DNA from 2 places in the Clostridium sp. CM027 genome. Region 2 is predicted to be linked to the other one. Evidence: a T-box and tRNA genes for the amino acid it is inferred to sense, from the RefSeq annotation. Region 2 holds a T-box; the other holds one or more tRNA genes.
The links. A T-box is a leader RNA that pairs with one kind of tRNA and senses whether it is charged. The one in region 2 lies ahead of ileS (isoleucine--tRNA ligase), so its partner is inferred to be a tRNA-Ile.

Region 1: it encodes a tRNA-Ile, which carries the amino acid that the T-box ahead of ileS (isoleucine--tRNA ligase) is inferred to sense. The anticodon was not compared.

What each region holds. Positions count from the first base shown of each region.
Region 1 is NZ_CP077725.1:2,680,584-2,693,504, forward strand. It holds partial or broken gene KTC92_RS12625 (UPF0182 family protein) at 1-2,064, opposite strand, end outside; gene KTC92_RS12630 (DUF362 domain-containing protein) at 2,074-3,237, opposite strand; gene KTC92_RS12635 (transcription repressor NadR) at 3,263-3,778, opposite strand; gene KTC92_RS12640 (HDIG domain-containing metalloprotein) at 3,953-4,471, opposite strand; tRNA gene KTC92_RS12645 (tRNA-Ala) at 4,597-4,672, opposite strand; tRNA gene KTC92_RS12650 (tRNA-Ile) at 4,678-4,754, opposite strand; rRNA gene rrf (5S ribosomal RNA) at 4,763-4,879, opposite strand; rRNA gene KTC92_RS12660 (23S ribosomal RNA) at 5,070-7,995, opposite strand; rRNA gene KTC92_RS12665 (16S ribosomal RNA) at 8,288-9,805, opposite strand; gene gyrA (DNA gyrase subunit A) at 10,337-12,907, opposite strand.
Region 2 is NZ_CP077725.1:2,478,655-2,491,575, reverse strand. It holds gene KTC92_RS11735 (hypothetical protein) at 29-859, shown strand; gene KTC92_RS11730 (hypothetical protein) at 925-1,104, opposite strand; gene KTC92_RS11725 (cold-shock protein) at 1,327-1,527, opposite strand; gene nrdD (anaerobic ribonucleoside-triphosphate reductase) at 2,024-4,132, shown strand; gene nrdG (anaerobic ribonucleoside-triphosphate reductase activating protein) at 4,226-4,714, shown strand; gene KTC92_RS11710 (MBL fold metallo-hydrolase) at 4,813-5,448, opposite strand; gene KTC92_RS11705 (glutamine synthetase) at 5,617-7,515, opposite strand; T-box leader at 8,074-8,292, shown strand; gene ileS (isoleucine--tRNA ligase) at 8,420-11,521, shown strand; gene KTC92_RS11695 (LacI family DNA-binding transcriptional regulator) at 11,743-12,741, shown strand; gene KTC92_RS11690 (AAA domain-containing protein) at 12,865-12,921, shown strand, end outside.

The DNA of each region.
Region 1 (12,921 bases), 200 kb from region 2:
ACCCTCAACCTTCTCTTTGTTAGTTGCTATAGACCACACATCATCTCCGTTATAAAATACTCCAGGATCAGTTATGTGGTATTTACCAAGTACATTACATTGTAAATTAAATAAGACTTCTGGATATCTAAGATGTTCTTTTATACCACTAGGAACTGTCTCTGAATCCTTAAATAGTTTTGTAAATATCTTTGAATAATTATTTGCTATAGGATCCTTTTTATCAACTATATAAAATTCAGGTATTCCATCTACTGCGTCAATGACAACTTTAATTGAATTCCTCATATAATTCACACCATTTTGTGGCTGTGAAAACGGATATCTATCGGAGGTTGTATATGCATCTATAATCCAGTATAATCTTCCTTCGTTAATTACAATGTATGGATCACTATCATATGTTAAAAATGGAGCAATTTTTTTTACTCTTTGAACTATATTTCTATCAATTAATATTTTACTATTAGAAGTTATATCGTTGGATAATAAAAACTGAGTACTTTTTTTATTTATTGCAAATAAAATTCTATTTGCGACGCTCATCTTTATTCCAGCCTTTCCATCATAGTTATTAATTTGGTTTTCTCCACCCTTAGGATAATCTAACTCTCCAATTTTTGTATTGACTATACTATAATCATTGGTACTTTCACCAAAATATATTCTAGGATTATCTGTTTTTATACTTGTTTTATTTTCTAAAGGTATATTATTAATCACAAAATCCGGCTGACCTTCACTTGTTACAGAGTTTACCTTACTCATAGCCACACCGTATCCATGAGTATAAACTAGATGTCTATTTTGCCAAGTATTTGAATTGTCTTTTAATGACTCTAACTCAATTTCTCTTGGTGCAATAAATACTTGATTGTATTTCCCATTTATATTATATCTATCAATATCTAAATCATTAAATCCATAATAAAACCTCATATATTGAAATTGATTATAAAATTCTAATGCTGGTTTAAAAGAGTTTATTTTTATATTATCAATAGTATCTTTATTAAAATTAATATCCTCTTTCGTTAAATCATTTTTTATTTCAAATGGAACTTCTCCTATGGTGGCTAAATTAAAAGCTTTTCTCGTATTGTCTATATTATATTGAATATATGGTTTTTCTAAAGTTTTTTCATTCGATTGAACTTGAAACTTTTGAACTAGATTTGCTGTTATATGTTCCCCAAAAATTAATGCAACAACCACAATAACAGATATAATCACAGGCTTTGTTTTATATTTTAGTATACTTATAAATGTAATTATGGCTGCAATTAAAGATACCACCGCTATTGTTTGGTAAAACCTTAAGGTTACATGTATATCTGTATATCCTGCTCCAAATACTATTCCTCTTGGCGAGTATACTAGATTCCAAGCTTTTACTAAGTATCCAAGAGCTACCAGCATAAATATTAGTGAAGACACTATGGAAAGCTGCCTTCCTGCAAATTTAGTTATTCCACTCTTAAAGTTTTTAAGTTTAGAAAATATATTTTCTTTATTGGAATGTAATATATGATCCTTAGCAGTTAATGTAATGTATATTACTATAGTAATAATTACTAATACTACTAGCAAAGTTATGAACATTCGATATAGTGATTCAATTAATGGAAGTTTGAATATAAAAAATGAAATATCTTTTTTAAATAATGGGTCTACAGTATTAAAACTTGTAGCATTCGCGAACTGCAGTATTGTATACCAATAGTTAGAAGCAAAGGTAATCGAAACTATAAAAGAGATTATAACATTTATAAATATAATAATTTTGCGTTTTAATCTTTCTTTATTTTTATTCACTTCAACAACCTTTTTCCATCTTAAAATACTACTTTTAAATGTTTTATAATACATCCATATTGCAATATAACTCACCATAAATACTGGTATCATTAACTTTAAAATTGATGTTAATTTAGTAAAATATACTGATAAATATCCTACTTCCTTAAACCACTGTATGTTTATAGCAAAATTAATTATGTTACCTAAGAAAGCTAAAAGTATTACTATTATTGCTATAATGATAGCTACGGTCTTTTTTCTTTTCGTAAAAAATCACCTCTTATCTAATTTTAGTAATTTAGCTAACTTTGAATATTTTGTTTCAATTGCACCAACTGGGCATAATTCCTGACAACAAAAACATCTAATACATTCATGCATATTCCATTTAGGATTTAATATGTCTCCTTTTAGTACCATCTCAATCGCCGCAGGCTTCTCTGGACATACCTCAGCACACCTTCCACACCCTATGCATTTTTCTTTAATTAGGGTTGGGTTTGGTGCTATCATTTCTCTTAGAAAATTAGTTACCCCTGGGTTTATAAAATAAAAGTTACCTCCCTTCCTACATAGTTTAAAATCTTTTGCTTTCATAGATTCTAAGTCTTCACCAAGTATGTTTATATCCTTTGAAAGTACTACTCCCCATTTGCTATCATATGCTTCTTTTAAAACAGGTGTATCCAAAGGATCATCGTAACCTATAAGTCTAACGGCAGTGGAATCCACAGCTGTTAAGCTCTGTCCCATAATTAAAGTATTCATTTTATATGGCTGTCCACTTTTAGGTCCATTACCTTCCATAGCAATTATACCGTCTAAAATAGCAAAATTAGTCCCAACGGCCGTATTCAAATCCAAAAGCATCTTGCAAAAATTATTTGCATCAGGCATTCTTGTATGCCAAGTTGCTTTTTGCGCTCCTGGTATACAACCAAATTGATTTTTTACAGCTCCTGTATAATAGGCCATAGCATGTGTTTTAAGTTTTGGCAGTGATATAACAACGTCTGCCTCATAAGCAGCTTTAGAGATATTCCAAGATTTACATAAAATAGAATTATCTAATTTAATATGTACTGACTCTTTAAAATCCTCAAAAGTAACTCCGTATTTATCAGCAACCTCCATAAGACCAGATTTTTCTGCTGCTTTTCTTGAATCTCCGAAGCCAGGCGAATCACCAAAGCTAATGTAACTAGAATATTCCCTAATAACTCTAATTACTGCTTCAAAAACAGCATAATGAGTTACTACTGGCGATCCTTTACTCTCAACACTTAACATATTAGGCTTTAAAAGTACTTTACTGTTTTTTGGTATTAATTGTTTCAAAAATTGGTGTCCACCCAATAATTCAAATCCCTCTCGCAACTTTTTTTCTACTAAATCGACATCATATTCCGTACATTTTAAAAGTGCAACATTTTCCATAATACTTTCTCCTTTAATAATTAAATTACTCACAAATTAAGTAATTCTTATTTTTTAATTCTTTTATAATACACTCTATAATCTCTTCATTATCCGCTTTTATAGTATGTAAGTGTATTCCTTTAGTTAACGAGGATAATGGCTTGGCACTAAATTCTTTAAACTTTCTTGTGAATTTCTCAATATCCATAATTGTCTTTATCATGAGCATTGCTCTTATTTCACCGTATAAAGAGTGTTCTACTGTTACATCCTCTACTATACCCCCAAATTTTACAATGCATTCAAGCTCATTATATATATCGTCTCTTGTGTGTGAAACTGCAATTACCCGCCTTACATAATTACTTTCTTCTTTAGGTATTAAATAACCTTCTGAAGTCGCAATTATATTTACACCTTCTGCCCTTATAATTGCAATATCTTTTACTATAACTTGTCTTGTAACCCCTAGTTTCTCTGCTAAAAAGTTACCTTTACATGTAATATTGTCTTTAAATAATTTGTTTTTAATATATCCTCTTCTTTCCTTTGAATCCATTCTTTCCTCCCAATATTTGTATTTAATTATATTCTATCACTCTTTATGTATTATTAGAAATACTTTATAACATATAAATGATTTTAAATTAAAAGCATCCTTTTTTATAAGTATATTTATCTAATATATACTTTTACTGTGATAAATCAAAAAAAGAAACTATATATTAGTTTCTTAATTTCTATCATCACATTCTTTTAATAAATCTAATTCTATATCACCTGTTATATTATTATTATGATGATTTTTCACTAAAAATAAAATTCTATCGTTGTAACCATACTTCCTTAATAAACTATATCCTATATCTCCATGATTATAATAAATATTAACATTTTTATTTTTCTTATATGTTCTAATTTTTCCATTTGTCACCTTGTGAATTATAACCATTATAGCTTTATCTATTGGATTCATACTATTATATATTTTACCTATATCATGAAGCAATGCAACCTTTATCAAATCATTTGATTCTAACTTTCTTTGATTACAAGTTAATTTTACATCCTTAGCTACATTTATACAGTGTTTTTGCTCATAAGTAGGTAATTGGTTTAATAATTGTAATTCATAAGTTTCTAAATGCATTTTAAGAAACTCTAAATCTTCATCATTAATCTTCGAAACCATTGACCTGTAAAACTGCTTTACTCTATATAGTGACATCATAAAGTTCCTTTCATATTTCATATTATTGCTTTTATATTGTAATACATCTTACCTAATAAATCTATAATTAAATCATTTCCTTTTGAAATGTCGTTAAGGACTAATTTTTAACGAAATAAAAAACAGCCCATATTTGGACTGTTTTTTGGTGGAGATAAAGGGAATCGAACCCTTGACCCCCTGCGTGCAAGGCAGGTGCTCTCCCAGCTGAGCTATATCCCCACATATGGTGGACCTTCAGGGACTCGAACCCCGGACCGACCGGTTATGAGCCGGTAGCTCTAACCAGCTGAGCTAAAGATCCATGTATTGACCTGGCGACAACCTACTCTTCCACAAGGTCACCCCTGCAGTACCATCGGCGCATTGAAGCTTAACCTTCGTGTTCGGTATGGGAACGGGTGTTACCTTCATGCCATAATCACCAGATTTATAAGGCATTAACCTTACAATTAAAGTATACCAAGCTATTGTTAACTTGTCAATATACTTTATGAGATATTCTCTCAAAATTGCACAGTGAATTAATCTTCTTCCTTTGTCAGAAGCTTAGTTTCTTTCTTACGAAAGAAATAATTTCTGCGAAAGAAGTATATCGCATTACTTTTAATTATATATTTAGGTCAAGCCCTCGACTTATTAGTATTAGTCAGCTGAACATGTTACCATGCTTACACCTCTAACCTATCAACCTGGTGGTCTTCCAGGAGTCTTACTAACACCGCACTTACGTGCGAGTTATGGGAAATCTCATCTCAGGGTGGGCTTCACGCTTAGATGCTTTCAGCGTTTATCCCTTCCAAACATAGCTACCCAGCGATGCCACTGGCGTGACAACTGGTGCACCAGAGGTTTGTCCATCCCGGTCCTCTCGTACTAAGGACAGCTCCCTTCAAATTTCCTACGCCCGCGACGGATAGGGACCGAACTGTCTCACGACGTTCTGAACCCAGCTCGCGTGCCGCTTTAATGGGCGAACAGCCCAACCCTTGGGACCTACTTCAGCCCCAGGATGCGACGAGCCGACATCGAGGTGCCAAACCTCCCCGTCGATGTGGACTCTTGGGGGAGATCAGCCTGTTATCCCCGAGGTAGCTTTTATCCGTTGAGCGATGGCCCTCCCACGAGGTACCACCGGATCACTAAGCCCGACTTTCGTCCCTGCTCCACTTGTAAGTGTCGCAGTCAGGCTCCCTTCTGCCTTTGCACTCTTCGCGCGATTTCCAACCGCGCTGAGGGAACCTTTGGGCGCCTCCGTTACTTTTTTGGAGGCGACCGCCCCAGTCAAACTGCCCACCTAACAATGTCCTGTGACCAGATTCATGGCCTCCAGTTAGAACCTCAGTACTGTCAGGGTGGTATCCCAAGGATGACTCCACACAGGCTGACGCCCATGTTTCTCAGTCTCCCACCTATCCTGTACAGACAATACCGAAATTCAATGCTAAGCTACAGTAAAGCTCTACGGGGTCTTTCCGTCCAATCGCGGGTAGCAAGCATCTTCACTTGCACTACAATTTCGCCGGATGTGTTGTTGAGACAGTGCCCAAATCATTACGCCATTCGTGCGGGTCGGAACTTACCCGACAAGGAATTTCGCTACCTTAGGACCGTTATAGTTACGGCCGCCGTTTACTGGGGCTTAAGTTCATACCTTCGCTTGCGCTAAGTAATCCCCTTAACCTTCCAGCACCGGGCAGGCGTCAGCCCCTATACATCAGCTTTCGCTTTAGCAGAGACCTGTGTTTTTGCTAAACAGTTGCTTGGGCCTATTCTCTGCGACCTACTTACGTAGGCACCCCTTCTCCCGAAGTTACGGGGTCAATTTGCCGAGTTCCTTAACAACAATTCTTCCGATGGTCTTAGGATTCTCTCCTCACCTACCTGTGTCGGTTTGCGGTACGGGCACCAATATCCTCGATAGAGACTTTTCTTGGCAGCGTGGAATCAGATACTTCGGGAATAAATTCCCTTCCCCATCACATCTCAGCGTTAAGAGCAAACGGATTTGCCTGCTTGCTCCGCCTAAATGCTTAGACACACATCCAATAGTGTGCACATCTTATCCTCCTGCGTCATCCCATTTCTAATAACGTCCATTGGTGGTATCGGAATATCAACCGATTGTCCATCACCTACGCCTTTCGGCCTCGGCTTAGGTCCCGACTAACCCTGAGAGGACGAGCCTTCCTCAGGAAACCTTAGGTTTTCGACCGTTAAGATTCTCACTTAACTCTCGCTACTCATGCCAACATTCTCACTTCTGTACCGTCCACCACTCCTTACGGTATGACTTCAGCCAGTACAGAAAGCTCCTCTACCGCGTACACAATTGTGTACACCCATAGCTTCGGTGGTAAGTTTTAGCCCCGGACATCTTCGGCGCAGGATCTCTTGACTAGTGAGCTATTACGCACTCTTTAAATGAGTGGCTGCTTCTGAGCCAACATCCTAGTTGTCTTAGAAATCCCACATCCTTTTCCACTTAACTTACACTTTGGGACCTTAGCTGATGGTCTGGGCTGTTTCCCTTTTGACTACGGATCTTATCATTCGCAGTCTGACTGCCGAAATAAAAGTATATGGCATTCGGAGTTTGATAGGGTTCAGTAACTGTTGTCAGCCCCTAGCCCATTCAGTGCTCTACCTCCATTACTCAATTAATCGACGCTAGCCCTAAAGCTATTTCGAGGAGAACCAGCTATCTCCGAGTTCGATTGGAATTTCTCCGCTATCCACAGCTCATCCCATGGTTTTTCAACACCAACGTGGTTCGGACCTCCACGGAATTTTACTTCCGCTTCATCCTGGCCATGGATAGGTCACCCGGTTTCGGGTCTACGACATGCAACTATGCGCCCTATTCAGACTTGGTTTCCCTTCGGCTCCGTACCTTAAGTACTTAACCTTGCTACATATCGTAACTCGTTGGCTCGTTCTACAAAAAGCACGCCGTCACACATATAAAGTGCTTCGACCGGTTGTAGGCACACGGTTTCAGGTTCTATTTCACTCCCCTTCCGGGGTTCTTTTCACCTTTCCCTCACGGTACTTCTTCACTATCGGTCACTAGGTAGTATTTAGCCTTGGGAGGTGGTCCTCCCAGCTTCCCACAAGGTTTCACGTGTCTCGTGGTACTCTGGATTAGATCTGACTGTTTTTCCTTTTCATTTACAGGCCTATTACCTTCTGCGGAGCAGCTTTCCAGCTATCTTCAATTAAGGAATTGCAGTATTTATGATCTATCCTCAACCCCCAGATCAAAGACCTGGGTTTGGGCTCTTTCCCTTTCGCTCGCCGCTACTTAGGAAATCGATGTTTCTTTCTCTTCCTCCGGGTACTTAGATGTTTCAGTTCCCCGGGTCTACCTCTGCATACCTATTTATTCAGTATGCAGTACATAGTTGTTACTATGTGGGTTCCCCCATTCGGAAATCTTTGGATCACAGGCTATTTGCGCCTACCCAAAGCTTATCGCAGCTTAACGCGTCCTTCTTCGGCTCCTAGTGCCAAGGCATTCGCCATGCGCCCTTTGTAGCTTGACCTTGATTCTGTCTATTTACATAGACGGTTATATTAATTTTGCGAAATTGTATTAAATTAATTTATAAACTACTTGCGTAGTTTTAATTTTTTTAAAACAACTTTTTTCACTGTGCAATTTTCAAAGAACATTTTAAGAAAAACTATTCATTATCTAACTCCTAAGAGTTAGATAAAATTAGTCTCTCAAAATTAAACAGAGAACTAGGTACGATTAATTACAATAGATATTTTTGAAGAACAAATTAATATTCTTCTATTGCATCGACCGAAGTCAATACATCTACTCCCTAGAAAGGAGGTGATCCAGCCGCAGGTTCTCCTACGGCTACCTTGTTACGACTTCACCCCAATCATCAATCCCACCTTCGGCCGCTGGCTCCTTACGGTTACCTCACGGACTTCGGGTGTTACCAACTCTCATGGTGTGACGGGCGGTGTGTACAAGGCCCGGGAACGTATTCACCGCGACATGCTGATTCGCGATTACTAGCAACTCCGGCTTCATGTAGGCGAGTTGCAGCCTACAATCCGAACTGGGATGAGTTTTTGAGTTTGGCTCCACCTTGCGGTCTTGCATCTCTTTGTACTCACCATTGTAGCACGTGTGTAGCCCTAGACATAAGGGGCATGATGATTTGACGTCATCCCCACCTTCCTCCCGGTTAACCCGGGCAGTCTCACTAGAGTGCTCAACTTAATGGTAGCAACTAATGATAAGGGTTGCGCTCGTTGCGGGACTTAACCCAACATCTCACGACACGAGCTGACGACAACCATGCACCACCTGTCACCCTGTCCCGAAGGACTTCGCCCATCTCTGGGTTATGCAGGGGATGTCAAGTCTAGGTAAGGTTCTTCGCGTTGCTTCGAATTAAACCACATGCTCCGCTGCTTGTGCGGGCCCCCGTCAATTCCTTTGAGTTTTAATCTTGCGATCGTACTCCCCAGGCGGAATACTTAATGTGTTAACGGCGGCACCGAGGTTCGACCCCCGACACCTAGTATTCATCGTTTACGGCGTGGACTACCAGGGTATCTAATCCTGTTTGCTCCCCACGCTTTCATGCCTCAGCGTCAGTTACAGTCCAGTAAGTCGCCTTCGCCACTGGTGTTCTTCCTAATCTCTACGCATTTCACCGCTACACTAGGAATTCCACTTACCTCTCCTGCACTCTAGACACCCAGTTTCAAATGCAGCACCCAAGTTAAGCTCGGGTATTTCACATCTGACTTAAATGTCCGCCTACGCATCCTTTACGCCCAGTAAATCCGGACAACGCTTGCCACCTACGTATTACCGCGGCTGCTGGCACGTAGTTAGCCGTGGCTTCCTCCTCTGGTACCGTCATTATCGTCCCAGAAGACAGAACTTTACAACCCGAAGGCCTTCATCATTCACGCGGCGTTGCTGCGTCAGGGTTTCCCCCATTGCGCAATATTCCCCACTGCTGCCTCCCGTAGGAGTCTGGACCGTGTCTCAGTTCCAATGTGGCCGATCACCCTCTCAGGTCGGCTACGCATCGTCGCCTTGGTGAGCCGTTACCTCACCAACTAGCTAATGCGCCGCGGGTCCATCTCAAAGTGGAATTTTCCGAAGAAAAATCCTTTGATGTTTCGATCATGCGACCAAAACATATTATGCGGTATTAATCTCCCTTTCGGGAGGCTATTCCCCTCTTTGAGGCAGGTTACCCACGTGTTACTCACCCGTCCGCCGCTAATCCACCCCGAAAGGTTTCATCGCTCGACTTGCATGTGTTAGGCACGCCGCCAGCGTTCGTCCTGAGCCAGGATCAAACTCTCAATTTAAAAGTTTACACTTTTTTAGTTGAAATGATTAATCTGCGACAACTGTTAAGTTGTTACGCAAGCTCATTACATACTTTTAGTCTTACGACTAAATTTTACTTTATACTAAAGTAATTAACTGGTTTAACGAAATATTATTTCGCTATCTTTACCTATTTCTCTGTTTAATTTTCAAAGACCAATTTATTTTGTCATCATGTGACGACTTCTACTATTTTACTATTTAATTTTAAAATTGTCAATATATTTTTCTATTTTTTCAAATATTATTTTGAGTTTAGAAAATTATTTGATCTTTAAAATTAAACTGCTATTGTTACTAATTCGTAACGACAAGGAATATTGTATCAAATCTATTTATTACTGTATTTACAATAGTTCTATTCCTACATAGATTATACTAATCCTTATATATATATCTTTGTTTTTCTCTGATTTACTGCTTGAGATACACTAGGTTAGTTATAATACATAACCACAGATTAAAAAAAGTACTTATTTGAAATAACTCCAAATAAGTACTTTAATATTTTAATATTCTATTTTATCATTTACTTCACTAGTTGTTTCTAATTCATGTTCCTCATTATCAGAAGTTTCTTTAATGTTCTCTTGAACAGAGTCAGCTTTTTCTTGTACAGAATTTGTTTCTTCTTGCAAAGAATTCTCATCTGTATTAATTTCATCACTACAATTTATTTTAGCTATAGCAACTATATTATCTCCTTCTCCATTCCTCATTAAAGTAACTCCCATGGTATTCCTACTTGTAGTTGATATTCCATCTACATTTAATCTTATAACAACACCATTACTGTTTATAAGTATCATTTCGTCTCCATCTTTTACTATTCTAGCCCCTACAAGTTTTCCTGTTTTATCTGACACCTTATAAGTTATTACGCCCTTACCACCTCTACGTTGGAGTGAGTATTCTGAAACCAAGGTTCTCTTTCCAAATCCATTTTCACTTATAACTAAAAGTTCTTCTTCAGGCTTAACTATATTCATAGACACTACAATATCGCCTTGTCTTAAAGTTAAAGACTTAACTCCAGTTGCAGTTCTTCCCATACCTCTTACATCTTTTTCACTAAATCTTATAGAATAACCATTTCTTGTAACAAACAGCATTTCGCTATCTCCAGTAGTTATTGCAGCTCCAATTAGTTCATCATCTTCTCTTAAATTTATTGCATTTAAACCATTCTTTCTTATAGCAGCATATTTATCAAGTGATGTTTTCTTAATTAAGCCATGTTTTGTTCCCATTACAAGATAATTATCCTCTAAGAATTCCTTAAGACATATAACTGCTTGAATCTTTTCATCGCTATCTAAAGGTATAATATTTATCAAGTTTGTTCCCTTAGCTGTTCTTCCACCTTCTGGAATCTCATATGCTTTTAATTTAAATGATTTTCCTTTGTTTGTGAAGAATAAAATATTATTATGAGTGGTAGTTGTAAAAATATGTTCCACAAAATCATCTTCTTTTGTAGTAACACCTTGTATCCCCCTACCCCCTCTTTTTTGAGCACTATAAGTATCAGCTGGAAGCCTCTTTATATACCCTGCATGAGTTAGCGTTATTACAATATCTTGCTCTTGAATTAAATCTTCCTCATCTATACTGTATGGGTTTTTTTCTATTGACGATCTTCTAGTATCACCATATTTATTTCTAACTTCTATAAGTTCGTCTTTAATTATGTTCAATAATACTATCTCATCTGCTAAGATTCCTTTTAAATAATTAACTGTCTTCATTATTTCGTTATACTCAGCTTCTATTTTATCTCTTTCAAGACCTGTAAGTCTCCCAAGTCTCATTTCAACAATAGCAGTTGCTTGTTTTTCTGATAAATCAAAAGCATTAATTAAACTTTCTTTAGCTTCACTAATATTTTTAGATGATCTTATTAAACGAATTACTTCATCAATATGGTCTAGCGCAATTTTCATACCTTCTAAAATATGAGCTCTAGCTAATGCTTTATCAAGATCAAATTGAGTCCTTCTTCTTATTACATCTTTTTGATGGTCTAAATAATGAACTAAAACTTGTTTTAAATTTAAAGTTTGAGGCTCACCATTTACAAGTGCTATCATTATAACCCCAAAAGTATCTTGCATCCTCGTATGTTTAAATAGCCTATTTAATACTATATTAGGGTTTGCATCTCTTTTTAGTTCTATAACAATTCTCATACCTTCTCTATCTGATTCATCTCTTAAATCTGATATTCCATCTATCTTCTTATCTTTTACTAAATCTGCAATACCTTCTATAAGTTTTGCTTTATTAACTTGATAAGGTAATTCTGTTACTATTATCGTATTTCTGCCTTTGTTCTCTTCAATATCAGTTTTAGCCCTTACGAGGATTCTTCCTCTTCCTGTTTCATAGGCACTTTTTATTCCTGCTCTTCCTAGGATAATTCCTCCCGTAGGAAAATCTGGACCTTTTATTTTTGTCATTAATTCACTTATAGCAACTTCTGGTTCATCAATAACCATAAGTACTCCGTCTATAACTTCTATTAGGTTATGTGGAGGTATATTGGTTGCCATCCCTACAGCAATTCCTGTTGATCCATTAACTAAAAGATTAGGAAATCTTGATGGTAGCACTGATGGTTCCTTTTCTTCTCCATCAAAATTAGGAATGAAATCTACTGTCTCTTTATTAATATCTCTAAGCATTTGCGTTGTAATTTTGCTCATTTTAGCTTCTGTATATCTCATTGCCGCCGCTGAATCACCGTCTACAGACCCAAAATTTCCATGCCCATCTACCAACGTACATCTTTGTGAAAAATCTTGAGCCATTCTAACTAATGCACCATACACTGCAGTATCCCCATGTGGGTGATATTTACCTAAAACATCCCCTACAATTCTGGCACATTTTCTGTATCCTTTCTCTGGTGTTAATCCTAATTCATGCATAGAGAATAATATTCTTCTATGGACAGGTTTAAGCCCATCTCGTACATCTGGAAGCGCACGGCTTACAATAACACTCATAGCGTAATCTATATAAGATTTTTTCATTTCACGTCTTATATCAATAGGTAAAATTTTTCCCTGATTATTAATCATGTTACACCTCT
Region 2 (12,921 bases):
CTGCAGAGATTAGCTAGGGGGATAACAAATGATTAAAAATAAAAGCAAACTAATTATATTTTGTTTTATAATTATAACTTCATTTATATTTACTGGATGTAAAAGCTTTGATGTAATTAAAGTAAAGCTTGGAGTGAAAAATGTTGATTTTGATTATATTGAGCAGGGGAGAATTAAAAAAATAATAATACAAAGTACTAGAGATAAAAGCTTTAGATTTGTGGTTACGGATGAAATAGCTATAAAAGATTTACATAAAATTTTATCGTCAGCTAAGGAAGTTAATGAAAAATCAACACTAGAGGCTGATTATATTTTTGAAATGTATGAAGGTGTCGATAAAGTCCATAAATTTAGTTATATAGCGGGACTTGATAAAAAAGATGGAGCTAATTTATATAGTGCAGATAAAAGTTATATTGTATCTAAAAGGATTGACAATGATATCATCAAAAACTTTTGGAATATTAGAAAGCCTATAGATTTTGAAACTGTATATTATGATTCTATTTTAAAGGTATTAGATAAGTATATAAAGGATGATGATAAAAGCAAAAAAATATTTGTCGATATAAGTGAAGATAATGAAGTGGCTAAATTTATATTATCAACTGATTTAGAATCATTTAAAAGTAAGCTATTAAATGATTTTAATGCACTATTGGTAAAAGATAAAAATACAGGATATGATGAGTTAGTAAGTGTTAAAACGGAAGGATACAAATCCACTATATACAAATCTTCTGTGACGATTAAGAATAAAGCGAATGAGAAGGAAAAGAAGTATTACGTAGTAGCGAAATATGATAAAGGATGGAATATTGAAATTTTTGAAGATGAAAAACCTAATGGATTTTAATAATTTGCAAAAAATAATAAAAAACTGTATTTAAAAATAAATGCAGTTTTTATTATTAAACTTAATTAGAGAAAATTTATCATTGTATCGTTAAGCATATTAGTAGGAGCATCAATATTTAAATCAATAGTATCTCCTATTTTTGAATTTTTAGGTAAGCGGGAAACACTTACGTTTATACTAGTTCCATTTAAAAAATTTATAAAAGCATCAGTATTGCTCATATCTATTATTTTACCAAACATTATAAAACCATCCTTTCATAATATATAAACTATATTTATTATAGTTTTAGCAAAGAACACTATTATATTCATGAAAGTGATAATGTTTTTATGTATAATATGAACAAATGGACTTGCGTGCGAGAGAGTATGATTTATATTATCCATAAACTAAGAAACACCTATCACAAAGTGATAGGTGTTTTTTCTATAATTAATTTATATTATAGATTAGATTTTGAATTATAATCTAGTAACGTTTGAAGCTTGAGGGCCTCTAGCGCCAGTAGTTATTTCGAATTGAACTTGTTGTCCTTCTTCTAAAGATTTATATCCGTCTCCTTGAATAGCTGAAAAATGTACGAATACATCCTCTTCTCCTTCTACGGATAAGAAACCAAACCCTTTTTCTGAATTAAACCATTTAACTGTACCTGTTTTCATATAACTTTCCTCCTGAATAAAAAAATTTGTAACATTTGTAACATAACTATTATGATACTACACTTTGGTGAATTTTTAAATAGTTTTTTGAAAATAATAATATTATCTATGTATTTATACTATTTTTTTACTAAAATGTATCTAAACACAACTTATATTATAATATCATAGCTATTTATAAAAATATATTCACCTACAACACTTTATTATTTATAATAGGTTTTAATCTAAATTGTATATATAGTTTGGCTTTTAATATGTTTTTTATACTATTTTATTTTTAAAGTTTTTATCAGGATGATATTATCAAAATTGAGCGGGTAGGTTAACTAATTATGTTAATAAGGCGATAACTATAAAAAATCAAAGGATATCGAGGTAACTAAAAATTAATTGGCTGTATTATATGATAGAAGTTAATTTAGAAATTGATATAAATTTTTTACTAGAGTATAATAAGCAAAGTAAAAGATACTGTGTTCGGAGGGGTCAAAATATGCTACATGTTGTCAAAAGAGATGGACGAGAGGTTCAATTCAATTCAATTAAAATTACAAATGCCATAAAGGGAGCGATGGATGAAATCGCTTTTAATTTAAAAGAAAGTGAAGTTATAGAGCTAACTCAAAAGGTCATAGAAAAAATTGAGGATTTGGAGAAACAGCAACTAACTGTTGAAGAAATACAGAATATTGTTGAAGGTACGCTTTTAGAAAATGGTCATAAGGTTATCGGAGTAGCTTTTTCTAATTACAGACGTGAACGTAACAAGATTAGAGAAATAAAATCAGACCTTATGAAAGCTATAGAAAAAATAGGAGTAGAGACAGATAGAGATAATGCTAATGTTGGTAATAACTTTAGTTCTAAGTTACTTAGAATTGCTAGCGAATCAAACAAATGGCATAATTTATCTATGATGCCTAAGCATTTATCAAAAGCACATGAAAATGGTGACGTATATTACCATGATCTAGATAGCTATAATTTAACTGTAAATTGTTTGCATATACCAACAAGAGAAGTATTAGAAAGAGGGTTTAATACAGGATACGGATATATAAGAAAAGCAAAAAGGATAGAGTCTGCAGCAGAACTTTCATGCATTTTACTTCAATCAACGCAGAATGATATGTTTGGAGGTCAATCACATCCCGATTTTGACAATGACATGGCGGCATTCATAGAATATACAAGGCAAGAAATTAGACAAGAAATTAGAGAACTTGGTGTAGATGAGCACAAAATTTGCGAATTTGCGGAACGTAAATTAAGAAGAGCTGTAGAACAATCTATGCAGGGCATAGTATATAACCTAAACACAATGCATAGCAGAGCTGGATCACAAGTGCCTTTTAGTTCGATGAATATTGGAGTGCCGGAATCTAAAGACGCAGCACTCGTATGTGAAATATTTTTAATTGAATACGAAAAAGGACTTGGAAAAGGGGAACAACCTGTATTTCCAAACATAATTTTTAGGGTTAAAAAAGGGGTCAATAGAGAAAAGACTGACCCATATCACTACTTATATAAGCTTGCTTGTCGCGTTGCTAGTAGGAGAATGAATCCTACCTTTATGAACTTGGATGCTGATTTTAATAAATTCTACTATGATCAAGGGATTACTCCGGCTACCATGGGATGCCGTACTTATATTTGCTCTAATGCAAATGGAGAGGCAGGAACAAAAGGGAGAGGAAATATTGCTCCAGTAACTTTAAATCTTCCTAGACTTGGTATATTAGCGAAGGGAGAGGTAGATAAGTTTTACAAATTACTTGACAGTAAATTAGAACTTTCTAGAGAAGCACTTATGCATAGATATGATGTTTTAAAAAAATTAAGAGTTAAGGATCTACCTTTTGTAGCAGGGCAAGGTCTTATGGTAGGTAGTGAAGGGTTATTACCTGAGGATTCCATAGAACCTATTTTAAAAAATGGATCATGGGGTATTGGTTTTATAGGGCTTGCAGAAACGGTAGCGTCGCTAACTGGAAAACATCATGGAGAATGTGCAGACTCCAGAAAATTAGGGGTTGAAATAATATCTTATATAAGGAATTATACTGACAAGCTGATAGATGAAACTAAGCTTAATTGGAGTGCTTATGCTACGCCGGCTGAAGGATTAAGTGGTAGATTTATACTTCAAGACAAGGCTGTATTTGGTGAAATACCAGGGGTTACTGATAAAGAATATTATACAAATAGTTATCATATTCCAGTAGGGTATCCAATATCAATTAAGGAAAAAATAGATATCGAGGCGCCTTATCATAAATTATGTAATGGTGGACATATTAGTTATATAGAACTTGACGATTATCCAACAGAAGAAATTATAATGGACATATTAGATTATGCATATAAGCAAACGAACATTAGTTATATGGGCATAAATTTCCATATAAGATATTGTAAAGACTGTGGAACATATCTCCAAAGTGGAGCACATAAATGTAGCAAATGTGGAAGTAGTAATATACAAGGGATTTCAAGAGTAACAGGTTACTTAAGTTTGGATGAGAGATTTGGTAACGGGAAGACAGCAGAGAGAGCAGATAGAATATCTCATACTGCGGGTCATGTATCTACATATTAAAAATCGACTAAGTACGATGAAAATGATGGGCAATTGTATTAAACAATTGCCCATCATTTTCATATGATTATTTTATAAAAGGTGGTGGATTGAATGAAACTTCAAATAGGCGGATTTCTAGATAATTCATTAGTTAATGGAGATGGACTTAGGTCTGTAATTTTTGTGTCTGGATGCATGCATAACTGTAAAAGTTGCCAAAATGAATTTATGCAAGATTTTAATTATGGGGATTCTATTTCAATAGATGATATTGCACAAAAAATAGAGAATAATATGCCTATAATAAAAGGGGTTACCTTTTCAGGAGGAGAACCTTTTGAGAGTGCGATAGCTTTAACGAAACTATCAGAGAAATTAAAGGGCCAGGGATTAAATATTTGGTGTTATAGTGGATACACTTTCGAAGAACTAATGCATAGCGGAGATAGTGACAAACTAGGGCTATTAAGTTGTATTGATGTACTTATTGATGGCAAATTTGATAAAGAATTAAAGGAAGGCGCTAGTAAGTATACTGGATCATCTAATCAGAGAATCATTGATGTTAAAAAAAGTATTTTAGAAAATCAAATTGTATAATGGAATAAGCGAATATAAAATTCATTATTAATATTTTGATCCAATGTGAAATAAAAAAGGAAAGCCCACCACTTATTTAAAAATGGTAGGCTTTTCTTCTAAATATAGTTTAATATTTTGACAGACATGGATTCTTTTATTTCATCGTTAACCACTAAAGTATTGCTATCTATCTTTGAGGCGTTTTTCATATGCATAAGATATGTTTCTACTCCCTCTAATGGAAGAGATAGTTGTGAAGTTTTATAGTGCATAGGTATAACTATTTTGGGGTTTATTTTTTTAGTAACTTCCGACGCTTCCTTGCCATCAATTGTATAATTACCCCCTACTGGGATAAACAATATATCTACATCTCCAAGGGAGGATATATCATCATTTGAAAGAGTGTGGCCTAGATCTCCTAAATGACATAAGGAATACCCATCCATTCTAAAGGTGAATATTATGTTATCGCCCCGTTTTGCACCTTTATTTTTGTCGTGATAAGAAGGGGTACCTTTTATAGATATATCATGTAAAGTGGAAATACCAATTTTATCTATGATTTTATAATTGCCAGTTAGCTCTTTGATATAATTATGATCAAAATGTTGATGACTTATAGTTACAATATCTGGACTACCTTTATAAATATCATACCCTAGAGTATTGTCAAATGGATCTGTTAAAAGCTTCACACCTTTTGAATCTTCCAAAAGAAAGCATGAATGACCTAACCAAGTTATTTTCATGTAAATTCTCCTTTTGTTAAATGGTTTCTCTTTGTTATGGTATGTGACTCCCACTTATAGAAGTGGGAGTCTTTCCTTCTGAAATGCCTTTAAAATTAATATATTGTGTAGTAAAAGAACATTTTATACGGTCATTTCATGACTCACAATATATAATTTTGATTTTTATTAAATATCTAATAAATTCTTTTTATAGTTAGAATAATAATGTCTAAGCTCTTCCATTTGTGCATCTAATTGTATTTGTAATGATGAAAGTTCTTCATAGTTTTCAAGTTTAGAGGCTTCTTTTATTTTAGTAAATAGGCTTTTCTTAGAATAAGTATCCTTCATAAGAGAATGTCTAAGGTCATTAATTTTTTGCCAATTTGCTAAATCTAAATCTAAAGCTTTTTCAGCAGTGTGAATCATTTCAGATTTTCGAATCTCTTCTGCATAATTATTTAATAACCTATTATTTATTTCAGTAACCCATCTACTGGTTATTGCCATTTTAAAGCTATTTATTATGCTAGTAGTAAATACATTGGAAGTCGTAAGAACCTTAAGCTTTTCAGGATATTCTTCTAATGTACGAACATTTTCATAAACAGTTTTTGGTGCTTTTCCAAAATATTTTGCGCGCTCTTCTTCTGTATAGAATTCGAATACATCTTCTTCACTTCTGTAAGCTCTATCTTTTTCTAAATAATCGCTGTCGTCTCCTGGTGCTTTAGATAATTCTTTCAAAAGGTCATCTTCAGATTTATTGTTTTCGATGGCATATACAATCCCATCGAGCATTGTCATATATAGGGTAGATAAAGCTAAATAGGCATTAGTATGTGGACATGGAGATCTAAGCTCAAATCTTGTAGCAAGTGGATTATCAAGGTCTCTTATTAAGGCTAAAAGTATAGATCTGTTTCTCGATGGAATATCTACACTGTGACCAAGTGAAGTTACTATGCAAATAGGAGCTTCAAAACCAACTTTTAATCTTCTTAAAGAATCATTTGTTGAAGAAACAAATGGATTTATTACTTCATAATTTTTAAGTACGCCCATCACGGAAGCATAACCTAAAGTGCTTAAAAAATGTTTTTTATTTGAATTGAATAAGTTAACTCTCTTTCCATTTTTTAATCTTACAGCGACTCCAACATGAATATGTTCACCGCTTCCAGCCACATCATGTACAGGTTTTGCTAAAAAATTAACATCTAGACCGTTAAGTCTGAAGGTTTCCTTTACTAAATTTCTGATAAATAGCTCATTATCTGCACATTGTAGAGCATTTGAAAACTTCCAATCTATTTCAAGTTGTTCCATAATATGTGTTAGAGTACCAGCTTCACCTATTTGAGCTTTTACCCCACCAACTTCTTTATGGCCCATTTCAGGTTCGAAACCATACTCTTCCATTAAAAGAAGTGTTTGCTCGAGAGCTGTTCGAACATTTCCTTTAGTTTTACTCCAATATTGCTCTTTTAGTACTTGCGAAGTAGATAGTTCTTCTATATCGGCCTTATCATTAGGTGTTTTTACCCAAAATTCTAACTCAGTAGCAGAAGTGAGCATTAGCTCATCAATATCTTTATATTCAAAATTAAAAGAAGTTAAAGATGATGGATTTTCTTTGAATAAATTAAGAAGGGTTGTTTTAAAGCATTCAACGGATCTTTTTAAGATTGATCTTGAATCTACTGGGAGATTATCATGTAATAATATACATGGAATTTTTAATGTACCTATAGGTAATGTTGTTTCAGGGTCAATGTTTTCATAATTGTAGTCGACGTACCAATTACAGTCAAAATCTGCTAGCATGTCTAATTTAGCATTGTTTAGAGTTGCAATACCTGGCAATACTACAGATGAACCATCAGTTTGAATAGCACCGTCCGCGAAGCCACTAATATCATTTAAGAATATTTTCATTGGAATTCTCTCGTCAGTGTCATTACCTGATAAGTCAATACCAACTAGTGAGACGAATTTCACCTCAGGGTGAGCAAGTAAAGTTTCTTTAATTTCTTTTTCAGAATGCTTTTCTTTAGGAATTACATAAATTAATTTTTTCAAAATAATATTCCTCCTTTAAAGTATATAAATTGCTTAAAAGCCACTAAAGTGACTTGATTAACCTTTTTAGAAATAGAATCATGATCTTAGCAGAATACTTGAATTGCCTGTAACAAGGCTACCACATATAGAAGTAGAGAGCTTTTCTTAGAAATACAACAAAATTTTATTTGTAAATAAAATGATTTTATTATGAAAATGCAAGTATGTCAATAAGAAAACATCACAAAACACAATAAATTATAAATCGATGGCGCTGATTTGCAAGTTATTACAAATGAAAAATCATTTATAAATTCAAATCATAACAAAGTTTATTTTTAACTAGTATTATATCACATACATCTATGAAAAGGTGATATTTAAATAATCAAGGTGTTATTGAAGGTTTGTAGAATAGTATTTCCAAAATATCAAGATATAGGATTTATAACACAAATTTTAAATTTTAGATATAGACCTCTTTTTTTTAAATACAATAGAATTTAAAAAGAATTTGACAATGAAAATTCATTATAATATAATGATAAGAAGTTCATAGTAATTATTGATTATGACTAATAAAAAGCTTTGATTAGGAAAAGTATTTAAGCAAGTAACTTACAGAGAATGGGGCAGGTTGAGAACCCATAGTGAAGGTTTAGAGAAAATCACCTAGGAGCTGAGAGCTGAATGTTTAGTAAGCTTATCCGTATTTCTGCGTTAAAGAATAAGGTATTATTGTACTTGAATTTATATGTATTATATAGGTGGTATAACGAATTTAACTTCGTCCTATTTAGGGTGGGGTTTTTTTATATTTAAAAATATTGTAGTACCACAGGTGATGATTTAACGATATTTCAGAAGGAAAGTTCCCCACATACAAATAGTAATTATTAAATAAAATAGGGAAAGGAGTTTTATTATGTATAAGAAAAATGATGCTTCAAAAAGTTTTATGGATATAGAAAAAGATGTGCTTAAGCTTTGGAAAGAAAAAGATATTATTCAAAAGAATTTTGATTTAAATGAGGAAGGAGAGTCCTTTACTTTTTATGATGGTCCACCAACGGCTAATGGAAAACCACATATCGGGCATGTTTTAACAAGAGTTATGAAGGATTTAATTCCAAGATATAAGGTAATGAAGGGATATAATGTTCTTAGAAAAGCTGGGTGGGATACCCACGGATTACCGGTAGAACTTGAAATAGAAAAAAAACTTGGAATTAATGGTAAGCCTGGAATAGAAACTTATGGTGTGGAAAAGTTTGTGAAAGAATGTAAGGACAGTGTTTTTAATTATGTAAATATGTGGGAAGAAATGTCGGATAGGGTAGGATACTGGGTAGATATGGAGAAGCCATATGTAACTTATCACAATGATTATATTGAATCGGTTTGGTGGGCATTAAAGCAAATGTGGGATAAGGATCTATTATACAAAGGTCATAAAGTAATGCCTTATTGTCCAAGATGTGGAACATCTTTATCATCTCATGAAGTGGCTCAAGGATATAAAGATGTAAAAGAAATGTCAGCATATGTGAAATTTAAAGTGAAGGGTGAAGAAAAATTTATACTTGTTTGGACTACAACTCCTTGGACACTTCCAAGTAATGTAGCACTTGCAGTAAACAAAAAATATGATTATGTTGAGGTAATCCAAGAAGGTGAGACTTTAATACTTTCGAGAGATTTATTAAGTAAACTCGTGGGAGAGTATGAGGTAGTACGTGAATTTAAAGGAGAAGCTCTAATAGGCCTTGAATATGAGCAAATGTTTAATTTCTATACTCCAAAAGAAAAAGCTTTCTATGTAGTACACGGAGATTTCGTAACACTCTCAGATGGTACAGGGATAGTCCATATTGCTCCGGCTTATGGTGAAGATGATAATTTGCTTGGTAAAAAATATGATTTACCACTTATTAATTTAGTTGATGTAGAAGGAAAATTTGTAGATTGCGTTGCTCCATGGAAGGGCATTTTTGTTAAAGAGGCTGATGCTAAAATATTAGAATACTTAAAAGAAAACAATATTTTATATAAAGCAGAGAAATTTGAACACTCATACCCACACTGTTGGAGATGTGATACACCACTTTTATATTATCCAAGAGAAAGTTGGTTTGTAAGAATGTCTTCAGTAAGGGACAAACTTATAGATAATAATAATAAAATTAATTGGATGCCAGATAACGTGCGAACAGGTAGAATGGGTAAATTCCTTGAAGGCGTTATAGATTGGAGTATAAGTAGATCTAGATATTGGGGGACTCCACTTCCAATTTGGGAATGTGAATGCGGTCATCGCGAACTTATAGGAAGTATAGCAGAACTTAATGAAAAGGGAATAGATGTGCCAGGAGGAATAGAGCTTCATAAACCATTTATAGATAAGGTAAATTTAAAATGTCCAAAATGTAGCAAATCTATGACTAGAGTAGAAGAAGTTATAGATTGTTGGTTTGACTCAGGATCAATGCCATTTGCGCAACATCACTATCCATTTGAAAATAAAGAAATATTTGAAGCTAATTTCCCAGCTCAATTTATTTCAGAAGCAGTAGATCAAACAAGAGGATGGTTCTATACGTTACTTGCGGTATCTACAGCTGTATTTGATACAAACCCATTTGAAAACTGTATTGTACTAGGGCATGTATTAGATAAAAACGGAATTAAAATGTCTAAGCATAAAGGGAATGTGCTAAGTCCATTTACAGTGCTAGAAAATCAAGGAGCAGATGCTCTAAGATGGTACTTTTATACTGCTAGTGCGCCATGGTTACCTTCAAGATTTTATGAAGGCGCGGTAATTGAAGCACAAAGGAAGTTCATAGGAACTCTTTGGAATGTATATTCATTCTATATTCTATATGCTGAAATAGATAATTTTGACCCAACTAAATATGATAGCTTTGAATCTGAGAATATTATGGACAAATGGATGATGTCAAAATTAAACACATTAGTTAAGAATATAGATGACCATTTGACAAATTATAGAATAACTCAAGGTGCTCTTGAACTCGAAGGTTTTGTAGATGAGCTTTCTAATTGGTATGTAAGGCGCAATAGAGCAAGATACTGGGTAGAGTCACTTACAGATGATAAGATAGGCGCTTATATGACATTATATAGAGTTATCACAACTTTTGCCAAAATATCTGCTCCATTTATACCGTTTATAACAGAAGAGTTATATCAAAACTTAGTAGTTGCATTTGACAAAAGTGCACCAGAAAGTATTCACTTATGTGCATGGCCTGAATATAGAGAGGATCAAGTGGATAAAGTATTAGAAGAAGAAATGGATATGGCTTATAAGACTGTTAAATTAGGAAGAAGTGCACGAAATGCTGCTAATATAAAGAATAGACAGCCGCTTTCTAAAATGCTAGTTAGTTCTAAATCTCTTCCGGGATATTATGGAGATATAGTAAAAGAAGAACTTAATATTAAAGAAGTAGAGCTAGGAGCTGATATTTCTAAATATGTTAAATTTGAAATTAAACCAAATTTACCTGTGCTAGGTAAGCCATATGGTAAGCTAATACCAGGAATTAAGAAAGCAATAGGAGCTATGAACCAAATGGAGCTTGCTCAAACTATAAATAACGGGAGCATAGTTACTATAAATGTAGCGGGAACAGAAATAGAACTCAATAGCGAGAAATTACTTGTTACAATGCAAGGGCTTGAAGGTTATGCATTTGCTGGGGAAGGTGAAATGGGAGTAGTCTTAATGACTAACATCACCGAAGAACTTAAAGAAGAAGGAAACGTACGTGAGATCTTAAGCAAGATTCAAAACATGAGAAAAGAAAGTGGTTTTGAAGTTGCTGATAAGATTAGAATTTACGTATCTGGAAATGAAATGCTTCAAAATGTAATTTCGAGATTTGAGGAACAAATCAAACGGGATACTTTATCTGTAGAAGTTGTATATAATGGTGAAAGAGAATATACGACGGTTAAGATAAATGGTGAAGATTTAAAACTAGATTTAGAAAAATTGTAATTAATGATTTAGAAAGTATGTGATATTAAGCACATACTTTCTTTTTTAGTAATAATAATGTGCGGGTACACTTTATGAGATATATTTATAAATATCATTGTAAACTTGATTTAATGGGAACACTATAACTATACTAATAGTAGCAAGTTCATATATAACTTGAAATGACAGGCTTTTATCAGTATAATGATAAGATAAGAAAATAGTAGGAGTTGAGAAATATGGCTGCGTCAATAAAAGATGTTGCAAGAGAAGCGGGAGTTTCTATTGCCACAGTATCCAGAGTTTTAAATGATATAGATGTGGTAAATGAAGACACTAAGAAAAAAGTAAATGATGCTATAAAAAAATTGTCGTATAGGCCTAATATAGTTGCAAGAAGCTTAAAAACTCAAAAATCTAGTACTATAGGGATAATTATACCGGATATATCAAATCAATTTTATCCTGAAATTGTTAGAGGCTGTGAGGATGTAGCTAATATTTATAAATACAACATTATGCTTTGCAACGCGGATTTAGACGTAGATAAAGAAATGGAATCTTTAAGAATACTTAAAGAGAAAATGATAGATGGGGTTATATACATGAGTAATTCCATAGAGAATAATGTTATAGGCTTAATAAAAGAGCTCGAAATGCCGACGGTTCTTGTAGAAACTACAGATGCTGGAGGAATATTACCTAGTGTTACTATTGATAATGTAAGGGCAGCGGCTGATGCGGTAAAATATTTGATAAATAAGGGCAATAAGAAAATTGCATATGTAGGTACTGATATAGAAAAAGTTAATGCGCTAGCTAAAAGGCACACTGGCTATATAAAAGGGCTTGAGGAAATGGGAATAACACTTGATAAAGAGCTAATTTATCTTGGCGGAGTTAAGGCTAGAGATGGATACAAGGGGATTAATGCGATATTAGATAAAGGTGTCCAAATAGACGCAGTATTCTGTGCTAGTGATGAAATTGCTATGGGAGTAATAAATGCATTAAGAGATAAATCTATTAAAGTTCCGGAGGACATAGATGTTATGGGCTTTGATGATATTTATTCAGCTTCAATATTCTATCCTAAATTGACTACAGTGGCTCAACCAATGTATGACATGGGATCTGTAAGTATGAGAATGCTTATAAAAGCTATAAATAATTTAGAAGTTGAGGAAAAACATTTTGTATTACCATATAGAATAGTGGAGAGAGATTCCTGTAAATAAATATAAGTCTTATTAAAACAAAATAAGTTTTAATAAGACTTTTTACATTATTTTCATGAGCCTTGAATATACAATTAGGTGATTTTATAAATGTCAAATTAACAAGTTGGAGGTAACGAAGTTTTGAATATTAATAATAAAGTAGAAAAAATATTTTCATATTTACTAAGTATAAAAAAT